3 regions of the Shewanella sp. LC6 genome follow, and region 2 is predicted to be linked to each of the others. Evidence: predicted binding sites of a transcription regulator. Region 2 holds the regulator's gene; each other region holds the start of a gene.
The links. The regulator MetJ, encoded in region 2, represses methionine synthesis genes. The targets are predictions, from matches to a motif close to TAGACGTCTAGACGTCTA.
Positions count from the first base shown of each region.

Region 1: the regulator MetJ is predicted to act here: its motif matches at 3,044-3,061, upstream of metK (methionine adenosyltransferase).
Region 3: the regulator MetJ is predicted to act here: its motif matches at 1,530-1,547, upstream of metE (5-methyltetrahydropteroyltriglutamate--homocysteine S-methyltransferase).

Region 1 is NZ_CP043902.1:4,120,174-4,127,195, forward strand. Features, by position in the region: gene epd (erythrose-4-phosphate dehydrogenase) at 1-504, opposite strand, end outside; gene tkt (transketolase) at 633-2,627, opposite strand; gene metK (methionine adenosyltransferase) at 3,104-4,255, shown strand; gene FJD32_RS18495 (hypothetical protein) at 4,385-4,834, shown strand; gene FJD32_RS18500 (hypothetical protein) at 4,841-5,185, opposite strand; gene FJD32_RS18505 (EAL domain-containing protein) at 5,175-5,438, opposite strand; gene FJD32_RS18510 (IS4-like element IS10A family transposase) at 5,525-6,727, shown strand; gene FJD32_RS18515 (IS4-like element IS10A family transposase) at 6,830-7,022, shown strand, end outside.
Region 2 is NZ_CP043902.1:730,568-737,589, reverse strand. Features, by position in the region: gene FJD32_RS03365 (bifunctional aspartate kinase/homoserine dehydrogenase II) at 1-1,184, opposite strand, end outside; gene metB (cystathionine gamma-synthase) at 1,196-2,359, opposite strand; gene metJ (met regulon transcriptional regulator MetJ) at 2,572-2,886, shown strand; gene FJD32_RS03350 (sulfite exporter TauE/SafE family protein) at 2,994-3,737, shown strand; gene FJD32_RS03345 (IS4-like element ISSba6 family transposase) at 3,803-5,125, opposite strand; gene nrfD (NrfD/PsrC family molybdoenzyme membrane anchor subunit) at 5,310-6,254, opposite strand; gene FJD32_RS03335 (4Fe-4S dicluster domain-containing protein) at 6,257-6,823, opposite strand; gene phsA (thiosulfate reductase PhsA) at 6,836-7,022, opposite strand, start outside.
Region 3 is NZ_CP043902.1:4,250,283-4,257,304, reverse strand. Features, by position in the region: gene FJD32_RS19055 (HDOD domain-containing protein) at 1-492, shown strand, start outside; gene FJD32_RS19050 (LysR family transcriptional regulator) at 552-1,457, opposite strand; gene metE (5-methyltetrahydropteroyltriglutamate--homocysteine S-methyltransferase) at 1,658-3,928, shown strand; gene FJD32_RS19040 (efflux RND transporter periplasmic adaptor subunit) at 4,300-5,511, shown strand; gene FJD32_RS19035 (MacB family efflux pump subunit) at 5,514-7,022, shown strand, end outside.

The DNA of each region.
Region 1 (7,022 bases), 1.7 Mb from region 2:
TTTATCCAGTACATCAATCACAGGCACGATACAGTTGGTGGTACAAGAGGCATTGGAGACCACTGTATGCTCGGCGCGCAGTAATTCTTGATTCACACCGTAAACGATTGTGCCGTCGACATCGGCCGATGAAGGATGACTGATTAAGACTTGTTTGGCACCCGCGTGGATATGGGCCTCGCAGCTTTGTCGATCTAAAATGGCACCTGTCGCTTCATAGACGATATCGATGTCCATCTCGCGCCAAGGTAGCTTGGCTGGATCAGGTTCATGGAGAATTTTGATGGCGTCATCGCCGATCAGCATCTGATCATCGACTAATTTGACTCTGGGCTGAAATCGACCGTGGGTAGTATCGTACTGGGTCAAATGGACAATGGCTTCAGGCTTAGCCAACTCATTGATTGCGACAATTTGGATTTGCTGGCGTTTTCCGGACTCATATAAAGCACGAAGGATTGAGCGGCCAATACGACCATAACCATTGATTGCGACTCGGATCATTGAGGTCTTTATTTCCTCTTAACAATACTGCATATACAAAAACGGCCTGCAAACAATTGCAGGCCGCATTATACAGATTAACCTTTCAAAAGTTTAACCTTTTGTCGGTAATCCCATCACCTAAACAATTAGCCTAGTGATTTTGCAGCGTTCAGCACATTTTCAACGGTGAAACCGAAGTGCTTCAGCAGCACGTTGCCTGGCGCAGACTCACCAAAAGTAGTCATGCCCACAACTGTGCCTTCGAAACCAACATACTTGTACCAGAAGTCAGTATGGGCCGCTTCGATAGCAATACGTTTAGTTACGGCTTTTGGCAGTACAGATTCTTTGTAAGCAGCATCTTGCTTATCAAACTCAGTGTTTGATGGCATAGATACCACGCGAACTTGTTTGCCTTGTTCAGTCAGGGCCGCAGCAGCTTCTACCGCCAATTGCACTTCACTACCAGTAGCGATCAGAATGTACTCAGGTGTACCCGCGCAGTCTTGCAGTACGTAAGCGCCTTTTGCCACATTGGCTAATTGCTCAGCAGTACGTGCTTGAGCCTTCAGGTTTTGACGGCTGAAGATCAGTGATGTTGGAGCATGGCGACGTTCGATAGCCGCTTTCCACGCTACTGCGGTTTCAGCCGCGTCACATGGGCGCCATACCGCCATGTTTGGCGTCATACGCAGGTTAGCTAATTGCTCAACGGGTTGGTGAGTTGGGCCGTCTTCACCTTGACCGATAGAGTCATGGGTGTAAACGAAGATGTTTTGAATTCCCATCAGTGCAGACATACGTACAGCGTTGCGTGCGTATTCCATGAACATCATGAAAGTCGCGCCGTAGTTGATGAAACCACCGTGCAGAGACACACCGTTCATGATGCCGCTCATACCGAATTCACGCACACCGTAGTACACGTAGTTACCCGCTGGATCGTCTTGAATCCCTTTAGAACCTGCCCACAAGGTGAGGTTAGAACCCGCTAAGTCTGCTGAGCCGCCTAACAGTTCAGGCAGCATAGCGCCAAAGGCTGCAATCGCGTTTTGTGACGCTTTACGGCTCGCAATACCTTCGCCTTTGGCTTGGCATTCTTGGATAAAGGCTTGTGCTTTGGCTTCGAAATCGGCTGGTAATTCACCTTTCAGTACACGGCGCTCGTATTCAGCAGCCAGTTCTGGGTAAGCTTTCGCGTAAGCGGCAAACTTATCGTTCCATGCCGCTTCACGGGCTGCTCCCACTTCTTTAGCATCCCAACCAGCGTATACGTCGGCAGGAATTTCGAATGGCGCATGTGGCCAGCCTAAGAATTCACGGGCCGCGGCGATTTCCGCATCACCTAATGGCGCGCCGTGGCAATCGTGGCTGCCAGATTTGTTTGGCGAACCAAAACCGATAATGGTTTTGCAGCAGATCATGGTTGGTTTGTCGGTGACCGCTTTAGCCGCTTCGATAGCCGCGCGAATCGCATCGCTATCGTGACCATCTACGTTAGCAATCACATGCCAGCCGTATGATTCGAAACGTTTTGGCGTGTCATCGGTAAACCAGCCTTCAACATGACCGTCGATAGAGATGCCGTTGTCATCCCAAAATGCGATCAGTTTGCCTAGGCCTAAGGTACCAGCCAGAGAACACGCTTCGTGGGAAATACCTTCCATCAAGCAGCCATCGCCGAGGAAGCAGTATGTGTAGTGGTCAACAATCTCGTGACCTTCACGGTTAAACTGTGCCGCTAAGGTTTTTTCTGCAATCGCCATACCCACAGCGTTGCTGATCCCCGCACCTAATGGACCCGTGGTGGTTTCAACACCTGGGGTGTAACCATATTCTGGGTGACCTGGGGTTTTAGAATGTAACTGGCGGAATTGCTTCAGCTCATCCATTGGCAGATCGTAGCCCGTGAGGTGTAATAAAGAGTAGATCAGCATAGAGCCATGACCGTTAGAGAGGATAAAACGATCTCTATCTACCCATTTCGGATTGTTCGGATTGTGCTTAAGGAAATCATTCCACAGCACTTGCGCAATATCTGCCATGCCCATTGGGGCGCCAGGGTGGCCTGAGTTTGCTTTTTGAACTGCATCCATACTTAACGCACGGATTGCGTTGGCGAGTACTTTACGGGAAGGCATGCTCTCTCCTGCTTAATTTGTGGGGGTCTAGCGGGCAATTTGGATGCATATTTTCCCCTACATAGCGAAGCGACGCAAACGAAAATTCACCACAATCTTGTCTTCGCACTCCCAATGGGACTTTTTACGATAAAAAAATAGCTTAAAGATGAACTATTCAAGCCAAAACATCGTACTAAACTCGCAATGACAATCACTCAGTGTCATTAACCTTAAAGAGTCCGTGATGGGAAAACAGCAACGATTCCAAGTTTACCCAACGGTTTGCAGAGAGTGATTATAGTTTTTAATTATAATTTTCAAAAAGTTAATTAACTTAAACGCTTTTTAGTTCAAATTTTAAAGCTGAGATTTACCTCACTAAGTACAGAAATATTTAGCTTTGGGGGTGTCATGGCGATGAATTTCCACTAAAATAGCCGTCTAGATGTAGATGCTTCTACACGTTTGATTGCTAACGACGAGATTTTCCTACTATGGCAAAGCACTTGTTTACTTCTGAGTCGGTCTCAGAAGGTCATCCCGATAAGATTGCAGATCAGATTTCTGATGCTGTGCTAGACGCGATTCTGGCCCAAGATCCTAAAGCGCGCGTTGCGTGCGAAACATATGTCAAAACTGGCATGGTATTAGTAGGTGGCGAAGTGACCACCTCTGCCTGGGTTGATATTGAAGAGCTTACCCGAAAAACGGTTCGTGAAATTGGTTATATCCATTCAGATATGGGCTTCGATGCCGATTCTTGCGCCGTATTAAACGCGATTGGTAAACAGTCACCGGACATCAACCAGGGTGTTGACCGCGCAGATCCAAAAGAGCAAGGTGCCGGCGACCAAGGTTTAATGTTTGGTTATGCCAGCAACGAGACTGACATTCTGATGCCAGCACCTATTACTTATGCCCACGCATTAGTGAAGCGTCAATCAGAAGTGCGTAAAAATGGCACCCTGCCATGGTTACGCCCAGATGCGAAAAGCCAAGTGACCTTCGCCTACGAAGACAACAAGATTGTTGGTATTGATGCGATCGTATTGTCTACCCAACACAGCCCTGATATCGCTCAAGCGGATTTGATTGAAGGCGTGATGGAAACCATCATCAAACCAGTTCTGCCAGCACAATGGCTGAGCAAGGACACTAAATACTTCATTAACCCAACTGGCCGTTTCGTGATCGGTGGTCCTATGGGTGACTGTGGTTTAACCGGTCGTAAGATCATCGTGGATACCTACGGTGGTATGGCGCGTCACGGTGGTGGTGCATTCTCTGGTAAAGACCCATCAAAAGTTGACCGTAGTGCTGCTTACGCTGCCCGTTACGTTGCGAAAAACATCGTAGCAGCGGGTCTGGCAGACCGTTGTGAGATCCAAGTGTCTTACGCTATCGGTGTAGCTGAACCGACTTCTATCAGTGTTGAGACTTTCGGTACGGGTAAAGTATCTGAAGAAGTCTTAATCAAGTTAGTCCGTCAACACTTCGACCTGCGTCCATACGGCCTGACTGAGATGTTGAACTTAGCTCGTCCAATTTACCAAGCGACAGCCGCTTATGGTCACTTTGGCCGCAGCGAGTTCCCATGGGAAGCGACGGATAAAGCTGACGCACTGCGCGCCGATGCAGGTCTGTAATCTACATTAAGCTCATGCTTTTACAAGAAAAAACCGCCTAATGGCGGTTTTTTTATGCTTAGGATGTATTGCCTAACTCCATTCCTCTCAGCAAGATGGCTTTTACTCTATGCAAAAGACAGAGACTCAATGAAGCCGTTAATCGCACAACTCCAATCCTGTTCTTGGGCGAACAAAGTGGGCCATTACGAGCCCATGGCCAACACCTTAGGTAGCCTAGAAGACATAGCCACTTGCCTTGAAAGGGATCCCGACCGTTTTTTCGAACCGCCCTACACTGAACCCTATGAAAGCTTATGTGTTAGCGACCATCAACAAGCCGACAGATTAAAGCCCCAAGTCTCTAGCGAAATCGTCGCTCAAATAGCGAAAACCGCCTATCTGGAAACGTGGAAAATAATGCCCGTTGCCGAGATTTGCGCACTAGTCGCAGATGATGCCGAAACCTTAGCCACCTTATTGTTAGCCGAAGTCACGCTATGCGACTTCACACAAGAACGTTTAGCCTGGTACTTGCAGGGACGGCTTCCTTTTGGCTATCAAGGAAATTACCCGATGGGGAAATGGTTAATCCTGTGATCCAGATTAACAATGGTCAAAATGGGCGTTTTGCATACACAGCAGATTTATCTGCGCGGCGGATAACAGTGCACACTCTTGTTCGCCAATTATCCTTGCACCTTGAACGACCTCGGGCGTTAAACATACTATAGCCGCACTGTAAGCATTGGTGCGGCCGCAATCGAGCCAACAATCTTCAATCTGTAACCAATAATGGGGGCGACTATCGTCGCAATCGACTTCAAATCCTCGGGCCTCACATTGCAGCAAGGCACACTCGGATAATAATACGCGCAGGTTGTCCCACGCCGATAAACTAGTCTGGGCATAGTTAGCCAACAAGATATTGACCAAGGATTTACTCACCATTTATCTCCAACCAAAAGGCTTTAGCATCGGGTCCTGGCATTGCCTTGGCATATAACCAACCTTGCACATAAGCAACACCAGCTTCTTTTACAAACTCGGCTTCAACACGGGTTTCAACCCCCTCAGCTGTCAAGCTAAAACCTAAACTACTACAAAGCTTGCAAATTTGCAGATATAAAGTACGACCTTTAGGCTCACTGGCATTGGCGAGAATACTGCGATCTAGCTTAATACTGAAGAATCCCCTGATGATTTACAAATAAATCATCAAATTAGAGTGGAAGCGCATCTTGTTGCATGATCAAATGGTTTCGCTAAAAACTACACTTGGACAACAAGATGCGCGAAGCCAATATCCTACAACATTCTTTACACCAATACTGCCCAGAACTTCACCTAAAACGATTAAACAGCTTGATGCTGGCCTCTAAGGCACTGATTGAATGTAAGACACTGACCTTGACTGAGTTAGGTCGAAATTTACCAACCACGGCCCGAACCAAGCACAACATCAAGCGCATTGATCGTTTGCTCGGCAACACGCATCTGCATCAAGAACGGTTAGCTGTCTACCAATGGCATGCCAGCCTCATCTGTTCTGGTAACCCTATGCCGATTGTGCTCGTCGATTGGTCAGACATCCGAGAGCATAAACGCATCATGGCTCTGCGCGCCTCAATAGCCTTCAATGGCCGCTCTATTACCCTGTATGAGAAGTCCTATCCCCTATCAGAACAATGCTCTAAGGCCTCCCACAACGGTTTTTTAGCGGACTTAGCCAAGATTTTACCTTTGCATGTTACCCCTCTCATCGTGACTGACGCGGGGTTCAAAGTGCCTTGGTACAAAGAGGTTGAGGCGCATGGTTGGTTTTGGCTAAGCCGTATTCGCGGTACAGTTCAATTTGCAGATATTGGCGCTGAAAATTGGCGTGCAGTTCGCAGTACACATGACTTGGCCAACGGTCAAGCGAAGAGCCTGGGTTGTAAGACCTTGACCAAAACTAACCCTATCAATTGCCATCTCACGCTTTATCGTAGCAAACCTAAGGGGCGTACAAATCAGCGTTCAACGAGGACTAATTGCCACCATCCATCGGCAAAAACGTACTCAACATCGGCGAAAGAGCCTTGGGTGTTAGCCAGCAATTTACCACCAGAATCTCGGAGCCCAAAGCAGCTGGTAAACCTGTACGCCAAACGTATGCAAATAGAGGAAACCTTTCGTGACCTCAAAAGCCCGGCATACGGCTTTGGCTTACGCCAAAGTCGTACCAACAGTCCAGAGCGATTCGACATCATCCTACTGATAGCGTTGATGGTTCAATGCCTGTTGTGGCTAGTTGGTTTACACGCACAGCAACAGGGCTGGGATAAGCATTTTCAGGCCAATACCATTGGGCATCGAACGGTACTCTCAACGATTCGCTTGGGATTGGAGGTGCTCAGGCGGCCTGATTATCAAATCACGGAGAAAGAATTGCTGGCGGCCTGGGTATTATTCGCCAATCAGTTGCTCAAATATGGCTATGCTATGGCCTGAAGAATCCCCTGATGATTTACAAATAAATCATCAAATTAGGGTGGAAGCGCATCTTGTTGCATGATCAAATGGTTTCTCCAAAAACTACACTTGGACAACAAGATGCGCGAAGCCAATATCCTACAACATTCTTTACACCAATACTGCCCAGAACTTCACCTAAAACGATTAAACAGCTTGATGCTGGCCTCTAAGGCACTGATTGAATGTAAGACACTGACCTTGACTGAGTTAGGTCGAAATTTACCAACCACGGCCCGAACCAAGCACAACATCAAGCGCATTGATCGTTTGC
Region 2 (7,022 bases):
AAGCTGCGGCGATAATGCTCGGCATCAGCACTCACCAACGCAACTAAACCGAGTTCGGTATTAATTTGCAGCTCTTTAATGCCGAGGGCTTCGGCCTGCGCATCCAATAATTTTTGTACTTGTTTTTGGTTTTCAGCGGTATAGGCAAGCTCAAGCCGTTGATGCGCCGATACCCAATGTGCCAGTGGCGTTAATCCCGCCTCCACCAATTGCTCGAGCAGACTGGCGACATCACCCGCAATCTTAAAGCCAAATAACACCACGGCATTGAGGTTGGTCACCACGGGCGCACTCGCTGAGGAACTGTGCGGCGCAATCAGGGTAAAGTCGGTATGGGAGGCATAGCTTGAACGCACAGCTAGGCTCACCTCAGTGTTAAACAGCGGCTGCAAAGTACGTGAATGCAACACGGGTGAGCCTAAACGCGCCAAGCGATCGGCTTCAGCGAGGGACATGCTCTTGAGTAATTTTGCATCGTTGATTTTGTTTGGATCGGCGTTAAAGACCCCTTCAACGTCGGTCCAAATGGTCACGCGCTCAATGTCGGCAAGGCTGGCAATTAAGCTGGCGCTAAAGTCAGAGCCATTGCGACCCAATAGCAAGGTATCACCGCGCTCGTTAGCACAAATAAAACCGGTGATCACTAAACGCTCGTTAGGGTGTGCGGCCAGTAAGGCTTGTACTTTAGCGCGGGATTCTTGCACACGGATTTGCGGCACGGCGGCCTCATCTGCCACTAAAATCGAGCAGGCATCCACATGAGTTGCGGCCACGCCCGATTCGCGCAGCAGCGCTGCCATCAGGCGCGCCGACCAACGCTCACCAAAACTCACCACATGGTTAATTTGGTAATCATTGCGTACATCTAAAGATAATAGACTGATTAACTGAGCTTTATCCGTGGTCAAACGTTCGCGTAAATCCCGCGCTTGCTCGTTAGATAATAATTGCTCAATCAAGCCTTGCTGATAGCTGATAAGGACTTGTAATTCTTCTTGCCATAATTGGTTGCTATCGCGCAGGGACAGTAATTTATATAAAAAGTTAGTGGTTTTACCCGCGGCAGACACCACCACCAGATCATCACTGTGGCCATGGGTTAACAGAATATGGGCGACTCGGCGGTAACAATCGGCATCGGCTAAGCTGGAACCACCAAATTTATGTAAGTGACAACGTGCCATCTATTATTCCTCTACTGACAAGCCGCTACGGCGGCCAATCCTGCTTGAATATCTGCAACTAAGTCGTCGGCATCTTCAATACCAACCGACAAACGTAATAGGGTGTCTTTAATGCCAGCTTGAAAACGCGCCTGCGGCTCCATCGCTCTGTGGGTCATGGTCGCGGGCACGGCTACGAGACTCTCGACGCCGCCTAAACTCTCAGCCACGCTGAATAAACTTAATACATCTAAAAAGGCGACCACTTCAGCCTCGCCGCCCTTAAGCTCAAAACTCAGCATAGCGCCAAAGCCTTTTTGTTGCTTGGCGGCAATGGCATGACCGGGATGATCTGCAAGACCTGGGTAATACACTTTACTCACGACTGGGCTGTTACTCAGTAACTCCACAATCCGCTCGGCATTGCGTTGGTGCTCACGAATGCGCACGGCTAAAGTACGCAGGCCGCGCAGGGTTTGATAACTGTCAAAGGCAGAACCGGTTAAGCCTAAGGTGTTCGACCACCAATGTAAGGTCTCACCGAGTTGAGGGTCTTTGGCGATCACCGCGCCGCCCACCACATCGCTATGGCCATTAATGTACTTAGTGGTGGAGTGGATAACGATATCGGCGCCGAGCAATAGCGGTTGCTGCAAAATCGGCGAGAGGAAAGTGTTGTCCACTATCACTAACGCGCCCACACCATGGCTTGCCTTGGCAATAGCTTCAATATCAACCACCCGCAGTAATGGGTTGGACGGGGTTTCAATCCACACCATTTTAGGTTGCTGGGCAATCGCTTGCGCAAGTGCTTGGCTGTCGGTTTGATCGACCACCAGCAGTTTAAATTGGCCTTTTTTCGCCAAATTAGTAAATAAACGGTAAGAGCCACCGTAGCAATCGTGGGGCACCACCAGTAAATCATCTGGGCCCAGTAAAGTGGTCACTAAGGTAATGGCTGCCATGCCAGTACAAGTCACGACACCGGTTGCGCCTTTTTCCAGCTTAGCTAAGGCATCGCCTAAGATGCTGCGGGTAGGATTGCCGGAACGGCTGTAATCAAATTCGCGAGGATTTTTATGACCATCGAAGGCGTAATTAGTCGACAAATAAATCGGTGGCACAACTGCGCCATATTGAGTATCGCTTTCGATACCCTGACGCACTGCCAGTGTGGCTAATTGACGCTCTGCCATGGGTGGACTCCTAAATTCGGTAGACTGATAGAGATGTCTGGACGTCTAAATGTACCTAAGCCCAGTGGTATCGTCAATAGGCGTTAAGACGTTTAGACGTCTAAACATAAAGAAATCTGTTTGCAATCGCTAAGAAATAGTAGCAATAATTTGACTGTAATCTGTAAGGGTTTAAAATCTGCCCCGAATTTAGCGTTATAACAGGTGAGTCAATGACTGAATGGAATGGGGAATACATCAGCCCCTATGCTGAACATGGCAAGAAGAATGAACAAGTAAAGAAAATTACTGTGTCTATTCCGCTCAAAGTGCTAAAAGTCCTCACGGATGAACGTACGCGTCGTCAGGTCAACAACCTGCGCCACGCAACGAATAGCGAACTGTTGTGCGAAGCATTTTTGCATGCCTACACCGGCCAGCCTCTGCCTGATGATGCCGATCTGTCGAAAGAGTGCCCAGACAGCATCCCCGCTGAAGCGAAGCGGTTGATGGACGAAATGGGGATCGAGTGGGAAGACATGGAATAACGCTTAAGCGTCCATAATCCTGCCGTAACTAATTATTAGGGATCGTTAATACTCATCCGGCGTGGTGGGTTAAAGTAACGATCCCTATTTTGTTTTGATGGAATCCTATGTTCTCCTTGATCGATCCACAAACGCTTGCTATTGCGTCTGTGATTGTGTTTTTAGGTGCCCTCACCCAGAGTCTGATTGGGTTTGGCTTAGCCGTGGTCGCCAGTCCGTTGCTGTATATCGTCGATCCCCAATTAGTGCCCGCCCCCGTGATTGTGATGGGATTTTCCATCGCGCTACTCACCCTATTGCGTGAACGCGGCCATTTAGAATTCAATGGCTTGCAATACGCGCTCATCGGTCGGGTGCCCGGTGGCTTTATCGGTGCCAGCCTATTACTGTTTGCGCCGCAGCCGATTCTTGGTTTAGCAATTGCCGCGATTGTGACGGTTGCCGTGGTGCTCAGTTTGTATAAATTCAGCCTGCCGGTGAACAAAGCGACTCTGTTTGGCGCGGGAGTCGTCTCGGGGATCTTTGGCAATATCGCCGCCATTGGTGGTCCGCCGATGGCGATTTTATTGGCGGGTAAGGATGCTTCGCAGTTTCGCGCGGCGTTATCGGCCTTCTTTATCTTTAGTTCGACCATTGCCTTGGCGATTCTTGGTGTGACGGGCCTACTCGAAATCAAGCACTTTTGGCTGTCGCTAATGCTATTGCCCTCGGTCTTTTTAGGCTATCTCGTGGCGGGCAAACTGGTGGGAAATGTGGATAAACATAAGACCAAGATGGCGACCTTAGCGCTCTGTGCTATCAGCGCCTTAGTGCTCACGGTCAAATCAGTGATTGAGTTATTACCGCAATAACCTCATGCCAATTGCAGCCAATCGCAGCCATAAAAAAAGCACCGTTTAACGGTAATGCCGTTCACTTAAGAGTGAACGGCATTTTTCTTTGGTCTAACCGGAAACTTGTTTTTGCTCATTTTAAGGACTCGTGGATATGCCCTTTCCCGTTTACCATCCAGCTTAAATTGCCGTGCATTTCGTTCTATATCCAATACGTCTCTCGGGACATTCCCCGGTGTTTGTGATGACAGTTGTGTCAACTTGAAGATGATATAACTCGCCGCATCCCGAAAACTCAGTTGATTGGGATGGACCGATGGCAAGCTTTTAGCCATCAGCAACATCTTATATCTAATGAGATTGTAGGCCAGTAGCACGCCCCATAACTCTTGAGTCACCAGCTCCGGTAGTTGACTGCGGAGCGTAAAACGGCTCTCCAGTAGATGTTGTTTCATCTCTCTATAGCCCAGTTCGATTTCCCATCGATGGGCATATAAGTCGACGATGTCTTCGCTGGGGTAACGCATCGGGTCTGTCAACGAGGTCAAAATGGCGACTGACTTACCTTTCACTGTCTTAGTGAGTAAACGCGCTTCAAGGGTATCTGGGAGCTGCGGCCATTTCTTTCTGGCTTGAGGTGTCGTGGTGAGTTTCACCCACTGGTCATGTTTCCCCAGCGTTCGCACTACTTCATATTGAGTGCCTTTCTTCAGTGGCAACAACCAGTGGCTATCAGGTTGCGCTTGCTGCCAAGCGTGCAGCAGGCCGAGCGAGTAAAATCCTCGGTCAAATAGGGTTAGGCTGTGATTGGGAATGCTAGGAATGAGCTGGGACGCTAAGTTCATTTCATTTTCGGCAACCGAATCAAAGGCGCTGTTGACCAATAAATGGCTGCTTAACTCCATCAAGCAAACCATGCGAATTTGCGGATAAGCCGCTTCGCCTAAAGCGTTGGCGGTTCGTCCAAAGGCGGCTTGATTTTGAACACTATCGGGTGTCCGCCACACGACACCGTCAACACCATACAAGTTAAGACCGCACCAATGAGGATGTTCAGCTCTCGCGTGCCAGGTATTGGCGCTGCGGCTAAATACTTCTCTAATAACCTCACTGCCCAATCGTTTACGCGCCTGAGTCACGGCGCTGCGTGCAACATAATCAATCTCTTGCGGCAAAACAATGTCGAGTTTGTTGATGAGTGACCGAACAGACTCCCCTCGGAACAAAGCCATTCCGATAACGGCCCAAATCATCGCGTCCATCGGCAATTTACGCCGTCTTAACGTCGCAACGCCCTGGGAGTCTAGGCAAGATTGAATTAACTCAGGTTCTAACACATCAGCTAAGCAGGTGAATTCGGTTAGGCGGGTAATATGGGTACGGGCGAGTGCTTCTGAGAGTTGCATAAAAAATCCGATGACATGAGGTCATCGGATTTTGATCTTTTCAGCGAGATCGTCAAGCGATCTGTCTTAACTGATCGGCATTACCGTTTAACGGTGCTTTTTGTTGCTGTGGATACGAGCTGTCATCCATTCGAGCATCACTTAATCGCATTTAAGTGATACTTATTGCGCTAGCATCAATACGTTAGCTTAAGTAACTTTGGCCTGCATACACAATAAAGTGTCTCAGGGCGAGCACGCCGGTTAAGCTGGCACAGGCCACCATAATCATTGCGCCCTTAGTGTGGCGAGTCGCTGCGGGAAGCAGCATAAATAGCAATGGCACACCAAAGCCAATCCCCACGACACCAATCCAGAATACGCTTGCCCACACGCCAGAGGTGAGTGATGCCAGCGCCGCAGCCGCCGCTCCGCCCTTAAAGTACAAGGCGCAGAACAACATAAACAGGAACATGATTTCGATTGCCATCACAGGCAATTCTAAGCCATGCATTTTAGCTAAGGTCTTGTCGTGGCTATCGGTTTTGAACATCACCAGCGCCAGCACCGCATTGGCCGCCGCACCCGCTGATAAACCAGATACCAAGAACAGTGCAGGCAATACAGCAGTGTTTAGCATCGGATAGGCATTCATCGCCGAGATTAAGAAGCCTGTGTAAGCGCCCACACCAATGGCGAGGACAAACAATAGCACTTCAATCAGCTTTCTAAAGGGCATCAGCAGCTTAGCGATAGGCGCGAGGAAACCTAAGCCCCACTTTGGCAAATCGTCACGCAGTACTAAAATCGCGTAGGCAAATGCCAAGGGTGAGTAAGCCAGCAGCGCTAATACCCCAATCGCCATAACGGACTGGAAGTTGTAGTTAATTAAGATCAACCAGAAGTGGAAAGGCTTAGTTAAATCAAACACTAAACAAGCCAAGCCTAAGCTGATTGCCACAGGGCCAATAATCGCCGCGGCCTTGAGGATATTGCTCTCAACTTGTGTTTGTTCTTGATTAAACCAACGCAAACCGATACCAATCAGCAAACTTCCGGCGGATAAACCCGCCATAAACAGATACACGGCGATGACCCAGTGCCAAGTGACGGGATCATATTGCGCCATATCGCCCCAAGTATTGTTCATAATCAAATCCCCCCTCTTTTGGTAGGAACGCGATATACCCTAGGTTTAGTGCCTAAATGGGTCTTATCTTGGTAAGTGATCTTAGTGTTGAGCAATGTGGCCACTTCACTTTGTGGATCGTTAGCATCGCCAAACACCAAGGCATCAGTCGGGCACACAGTCACACAGGCAGGCTCTTCACCCCGGGCCAAACGCGTGTCCTTACAGAAGTTACACTTGTCAGCCACTTTGGTTTCGGGATTCATAAAACGCACTTTGTAGGGACACGCCGCCACGCAGTACATACAACCCACACACTTGTCGCCGTGGATGGAGACAATGCCATCTTCGCCCACATAGGCCGCGCCCGTTGGACACACCTTCACACAGGGCGCATCTTCACACTGCTGGCAAGACACTCTGTGGTACTTAAAATGCAGATTGGGCATTTCGCCATAGGGCCCTTCGACTCTCACCTGCAAACGGGTCACCCCTTCTGGAACGCCGTTTTCACTGCGGCAAGCCACGTTACAGGCTTGGCAGCCGATGCACTTGTTCTCATCGTGCACCATCACATATCTTTTCGTCATTTGAGCCTCCAATTAGCGTTTTGCCAGCGTGACGCCAGTGGTATGTACCGTCATGCCACACACAGGTGCGGTAACGTGGGGCAGTAAGTTTCCGCAGTGGATACCTTTGCCTGTCGCTCTAACCAACTCTTTGTTTTTAGAGCCAAAGCCCATATAAGCAAACACGGTATCGGGGCGAATGCCCGGGGTGACTAACGCA
Region 3 (7,022 bases), 1.5 Mb from region 2:
AAAGATGCCTTAATTCGTTTGGGCCAAGTTAATATTTACCGTTATGCCTTTACATTTTATTTGAAAGAACGCCTCGATGAATTGCCTCAACCCTATAAGAAGTTGGTTCAAGGTTATTGGAAACTCACGGAAAATATAGCAACTGATGCGGTTGACAGCTTAGTTGATATGCCGGATGTCGATATCGACCCCGATGAGGTGCAAACTTTGGCGCTGTTTAGTGTGTTCGGCCAGATTATTGCTTTAACCGCATTTGCTTATTTGAATGCCAGCTCTGAGCAATCTTTCCCGCTAAGTGTGATTAAGTCTTTGATCGATAATCAGCAACAAACTTTAACCATCGAAGCCTTTGAAGCCTTAGATCTTGACCAAGATCTGCGCCAAGAGTTTATGATCGCCCACAATCTGCGCCAGACCCGTAATCAAAATTCCCCCGGGTTAATTCTGCGCCGAGTATTGTCAATGCGTGGTTTATTGCTTAATCCGCTCTAAGCACCGCTCATAAAAACAAAGCCTGCAATAGCAGGCTTTTTTGTTAAACATTTCAACGCTTAATTGGTTTTTTGCTGGCGGGCTAAGCCTTCGCTTGCTACTAGTTGCAGCCAGTTTTGCACTAAGGCCGAGTTCGCGCTGTGGCGGCGATAAGCCCCAAATAGCGGGCGTTTTAAGCCTTCTTGACCCAGTTTGACTGAAGCTAAACTCAAACCATGTCCCTCATTGATAGACCAATTTGGTAAGGCGGCGATACCGTCCTTACAGGCGATGCGCTGCAATAACATCATGGTCAAATCGCAGGTCTTTTGCTCGCCGGCTTCTATACCCGCGGGTTCTAAAAAGTGACGGTAAATATCTAAACGCGCCAGTGGCACCGGATAACTGATTATCGGCAAGCGCGCCAATTGCTTGGGCGTAACATAGGCTTCTTTCGCTAAGGGATGATCCTTAGAAACCACTAACTTCACTTCAAAATCAAACAAATGCTGATAGGCGAGCGAGTGACCTGGCACGGGATCTGAGGTCAGCACTATATCCAGTTCGCCCATTTCTAGGGCATTGAGCGAGTCGAATAGATGACGGCTGGAAAGATCTAACTCGGCTTGGGGATGATCTTGCCTAAACTGCTCCATCACCGGCATTAGCCAGCGAAAACAGCTGTGGCATTCAATGCCGACTCTGAGCTGATTGGTTTCAGTTTCCAGCCCATTTTTGAGATCGGTTTCCGTCTCCAATACCTTAGGCAGGATCTCTTCGGCGAGGTGCAACAGGCGTGCACCTTCCTGAGTAAAGGAGAGCGGTTTGCTCTTACGCACAAAAATGGGCGAGTTAATTCGTTGCTCTAACTCCTTAATTTGATGGGAGAGAGCCGATTGAGTGACAAAACGTTTTTTGGCTGCGCCCGCCAAGCTGCCACTTTCCTTCAGGGCCATTAAGGTTCGCAGATGTCTTAGTTCGATCATGATCACTCCAAGTGAATTTCGCTCATGTTGTGCTTGAAATCAATTCGGTTGCTGGCATAGAGACTATCACAATAAACTTCTAGACGTCCAGACGCCCATTGTGATTTATCTTGGCTTAAGTGCGAAAAGTTGCCAAGAAAACACCATCAGCTGGGTGCAAGTGCCGAATATGGCTTATCTCAAATAAAGGAAGATATGGTATGCAATTAAACAGTCTAGGTTTTCCCCGTATCGGGCGTCGTCGTGAATTAAAGTTTGCCCTTGAAAAATACTGGCGTGGTGAGAGCACTCAAGCCGAGCTGCATGAGGTGGCTAGGGAGTTACGCCGCACCCATTGGCAATGGCAAGTGGCCGCAGGGATAGAGCAAGTACCTGTAGGGGATTTTGCCTTTTACGATCAAGTGTTAACCCTGAGTGCGACCTTAAACGCTATCCCCGATCGCCACCGTGGTGAGGGTGCTATCGATCTTGATACCTTATTCCGCGTTGCCCGTGGCCGTGCGCCAACTGGCACCGATGCGCCAGCCTCGGAAATGACTAAGTATTTCAACACTAACTATCACTACTTAGTGCCAGAGCTTAAGCAAGACCAAGAGTTCTCTATCGCCTATGAGCAGTTTTTTGATGAAGTGGCCGAGGCGCAGTCCTTAGGTTATCAAGCCAAGCCGGTGCTGTTAGGCCCCGTGAGTTACTTGTATCTGGCAAAAACTGTGGGTCAGGATTTCGATAAACTCAGCCTATTGCCAAATCTGTTAAAGGCCTATGCCGACATTCTTGCGCGTTTTGCTGCGCAGGGCGTGACTTGGGTGCAACTTGAAGAGCCGATTCTAGCACTCGAATTAACTCATGATTGGCAAGCAGCGATTAGCCAAGCTTATCAAGCGCTTAAAACGGCTCAAGTGAAGATTTTACTCACCAGCTACTATGGCAGTATCAGTCATCATCAGACGCTGGTTTCCGCGCTGCCAGTGGCGGGTTTGCACTTCGATTTAGTGACTGCCCCTGAACAATTGGCCTTGTTTGCCAATGCCTTAAGACCAGATCAAATTCTGTCAGCTGGCGTAGTTAATGGCCGTAACGTGTGGGCGGCAGAGGTTGACCTGATTGTTGAGCGTATCGGCGGTGTTGCCCGAGACTTAGGCCAGCGTTTATGGATTGGCACCTCCTGTTCACTGCTGCACAGCCCTGTGGATTTAGAGGTAGAGACAACGCTCACGCCGGCGCTACGTCAGCAGCTCGCATTTGCTAAGCAAAAGCTGTTGGAACTGGCTAATGTGCGCCAATTGTTGCAGGCCCCTGAGTCTGTCGCGGCCAAAGAGATAGTTAACACCTGTTTGGCACGCCGTGAGGCTAAAGCACAGGCGGCGGATGCTAAAGTGATCGCCCGTGTTGCTGCGCTGACCCCAGCCGACTATGAACGTGTGAGCGAATTTACTGAGCGCCAAGCGGTGCAGCAGCGTAAGTACCGTTTGCCATTGTTGCCAACGACCACGATTGGCTCGTTCCCACAAACACCAGCAATCCGCGGACTACGTAGTCGCTGGCGCAAGGGTGAGCTAAGCGATGCCCAATATACTGAGCAGTTGCAGCAAGTAACCCGCGATACCATCGACCGCCAGCTTAAACTCGGTATCGATGTGCTGGTACACGGTGAGGCCGAGCGTAACGACATGGTCGAATACTTCGGTGAGCAGCTCGAAGGTGTGGGCTTTACCAAAAATGGTTGGGTACAGAGTTATGGTTCTCGCTGCGTTAAGCCGCCATTGATTTATGGTGATGTGAGTCGCCCGAAAGCCATGACGGTTGATTGGGCTGTATTTGCCCAAAGCCTGACGGACAAACCCGTCAAAGGCATGCTAACGGGCCCGGTGACGATTCTACATTGGTCGTTTGCCCGTGAAGATATCAGCCGCGATACCATTGCCACCCAATTGGCGCTGGCAATTCGTGATGAAGTGGTGGATTTACAAAATGCAGGTATTGGCATTATTCAAATTGATGAGCCAGCCTTCCGCGAAGGTCTGCCATTAAAGCAAAGCGAGTGGCAGGCTTACTTAGATTGGGCGGTGAATGCCTTTAAACTAAGTGCGGCGGGTGTGGTGGATGAAACCCAAATCCACACCCATATGTGCTACAGCGAGTTTAATGACACGATTGCGGCCATTGCCGCCATGGATGCGGACGTCATCACCATCGAGACCTCGCGTTCACGCATGGAGCTGCTCAACGCCTTTGAAGATTTTGAATATCCAAATGAAATTGGCCCAGGCGTTTACGATATCCACTCGCCAAATACGCCAAGTGTTGAGGCCATGGTGCACCTTATCGAAAAAGCGGCGCAAAAAGTGCCAGTGCGCCAACTCTGGGTTAACCCCGACTGCGGCCTTAAGACACGCACTTGGGCTGAAGTAGAACCCGCGCTGAAAAACATGGTCGATGCGACCCGTGAACTACGTCGCCGCCTTGGCTAAGCACTGTAAAATCTGCAATGAATGCCTCTTTGGCATAGCGTAAACAACAGGGATACCTAAGGTATCCCTGTTTTGCTATTGGTTGTTTGAACAGACCTTCGCTTATAAAAATCAGCGTTTCACGCCATGACCCTTTAGTTTGAGGTATGCAGATAATCTCAAGTAACATGGATTTATATGGTTCAACGTTTTATCCGTATATTTAAAGGTCTAGGGCGCAAACTTCTACACAGATATTTGCAAATCTTTACCTGATATCGACACTTCCTTCGTCTACTGTGCTTAGCTAACTCTATATACTGACAGCACTATTTTTCTTCCCGCAAGATACACGCTTGCGCCCATTGGCATTGATGGACACCTAGATTCAGATGAAAAAATCCTCAAAGCGTAAATTGATATTGATCCTAAGCGGCCTCATCCTCCTTGGGGGCGGCGCTTATTTTCTGCTACATAAACCCGAGGCGGCTCCAAGCTATGTGACTGAACCCGTTAGACGCGGCGATATTGAAAACTCGGTGCTCGCCAACGGCATGTTGCAGGCCTCCAAGCTGGTGAGTGTGGGCGCGCAGGTCTCAGGGCAAATTCTGAGTTTGCCTGTGGAGCTAGGCCAAGAGGTGAAAAAGGGCGATCTTATCGCGCAAATCGACAGTCTTGCCCAGCAAAACAACCTGCAAAATGCGCTGGCATCCCTTAAAAACATCAATGCCCAGTATCGTGCTAAGCAGGCGCAAATTCGTCAGGCAAAACTCGAATATACCCGTCAGCAGCAAATGCTCGCCGATAAGGCCAGCTCCCGCGCAGACTTTGAAGCCGCCGAAGCCACGCTCACGGTGTATCAAGCCGAGCTTGAGCAGTTAGAAGCGCAAAAACAACAGGCTGAGATTAATGTCGACAGTGCCAGAATCGATTTAGGTTATACCAAGATCACTGCGCCTATGGATGGCACCGTCGTTTACTCTGCGGTCGAAGTGGGTCAAACCGTTAACGCCAATCAAACCACACCAACCATAGTCGAGATGGCGCAGCTCGATACCATGACGGTCAAGGCGCAGATCTCCGAAGCCGATATCGTCAATGTGCGCCCCGGACAGCCAGTGTATTTCACTATTCTTGGCAGACCTAACCATCCCTATCGCGGCACCTTAAGGGCGATTGAGCCTGGCCCGACCTCAATGGATGGTGACGATAGCAATATGAGCTCGAGCGATTCAGACGCCATTTATTACCATGGCCTGTTCGATGTCGAAAACCCCGACCGTACCCTACGCATTGGCATGACGGCGCAGATTTCGATTGTGCTTGCCAAGTCTGATGATGCGCTGTTAGTACCATCGCAAGTGCTGAGGGTAAAACCAAGGGATAAAGCGGCTCCGCCAGCGGAAGGCAAGTCCCGTGGGCCGCAATATCAAGTGCCTGTATTGGTGAATAACCAAGTGCAATATGTGGATGTAACTGTTGGTATTAATAACAAAATCAATGCCGAAATCCTGTCTGGCCTGAACGAAGGCGACCAAGTGGTGCTCGGAATGCCCGCCGATGGTTCGACCATGAAGTTCCGTGGCCCACCAATGAGGTTTTAAGCGTGACTAAGCCATTACTGGAAGTGTCAGCTTGCTACCGCAGTTTTCAGGCGGGTGAGCAACAACTGACTGTACTCAAAGATGTTAATCTTTCCATCGCCCGGGGTGAGATGGTGGCGATTGTCGGCGCCTCGGGTTCGGGTAAGTCGACCTTGATGAATATCTTGGGCTGTTTAGATAAACCCTCAAAGGGCGCGTACTTTATCGATGGCCAAGATACCTCGCAGATGGATGTGGATGAACTCGCAAAGCTGAGACGTGAGCATTTTGGCTTTATTTTTCAGCGATATCATTTGCTTGGCGATCTTAATGCCGTCGGTAACGTCGAAGTGCCCGCCGTGTATGCGGGTAAAGATCGCCTTGAACGTAGACAGCGCGCTGAGCACTTATTGTCGCGCTTGGGTTTAGGTGAGCGTCTCGATCATAAGCCGAATCAGCTCAGTGGTGGCCAACAGCAGAGGGTGAGTGTTGCGCGGGCGCTGATGAATGGCGGTGATGTGATCCTTGCCGACGAACCGACGGGCGCTTTAGATAGTCACAGCGGCGAAGAAATGATGCGGTTATTACAGGAACTGCACCGCGAAGGACACACTATTATCATCGTCACCCACGATATGCATGTGGCGCAGCATGCCGACCGTATTATTGAGATTAAGGACGGGGTGATTATCAGCGATGAGCCTAATCCCGCCTCAAACGTTGCTGCTGCGCCTAAGACTGAAGTGATCCCCGCCAAGACGAAGGTGCGCGCCCGCGTGGCGGCATGGGACAGATATGCCGAAGCCCTGAAAATGGCGCTGCTGGCGATGTCGACCCATAGATTGCGCACCTTTTTAACTATGCTCGGCATTATTATCGGTATCGCTTCAGTCGTGTCTGTGGTGGCGCTGGGTGAAGGCTCGCAGCGGGAAATCTTAAAGAGCATTAGTTCGATGGGCACCAATACCATAGACATTCGCCCCGGCTCAGGCTTTGGTGATAGGCGCTCGGCAAAGGTACGAACTTTGACTGCAAGCGATGCTAATGCACTGAAAAACTTACCCTATGTCGATAGCGTCACCCCGAGCATTGGTTCGAGTGCGACGGTGCGTTATGGCAATAAGGCGGTGACGGCGACTGTGAATGGTGTGGGTCCAGAGTTCTTCCGGGTTAGAGGCTATGAGCTCGCCCAAGGGCAGTTTTGGGATGATGACAGTGTTAATGCGTTAGCGCAGGATGCGGTGATCGACGAGAACACCCGTAAACAGCTGTTCCCTAACAGTAGCGGCGTCATGGGCTCTGCCATCGGGGAAGTCATCTTCCTCGGGGATTTGCCGGTGCGGATTATTGGTGTCACTCAGCCTAAGGAAAGCGCCTTTGGTAACAGTGATGCCCTCAATGTGTGGGTGCCTTATACCACGGTATCAGGCCGGATGGTGGGCAAGAAATACCTTGATGGCATTACTGTTAGGCTCGATGAATCCGTACCGAGCAATGCGGCGGAGCAGGGCATTATTAGCCTGCTGAAGATG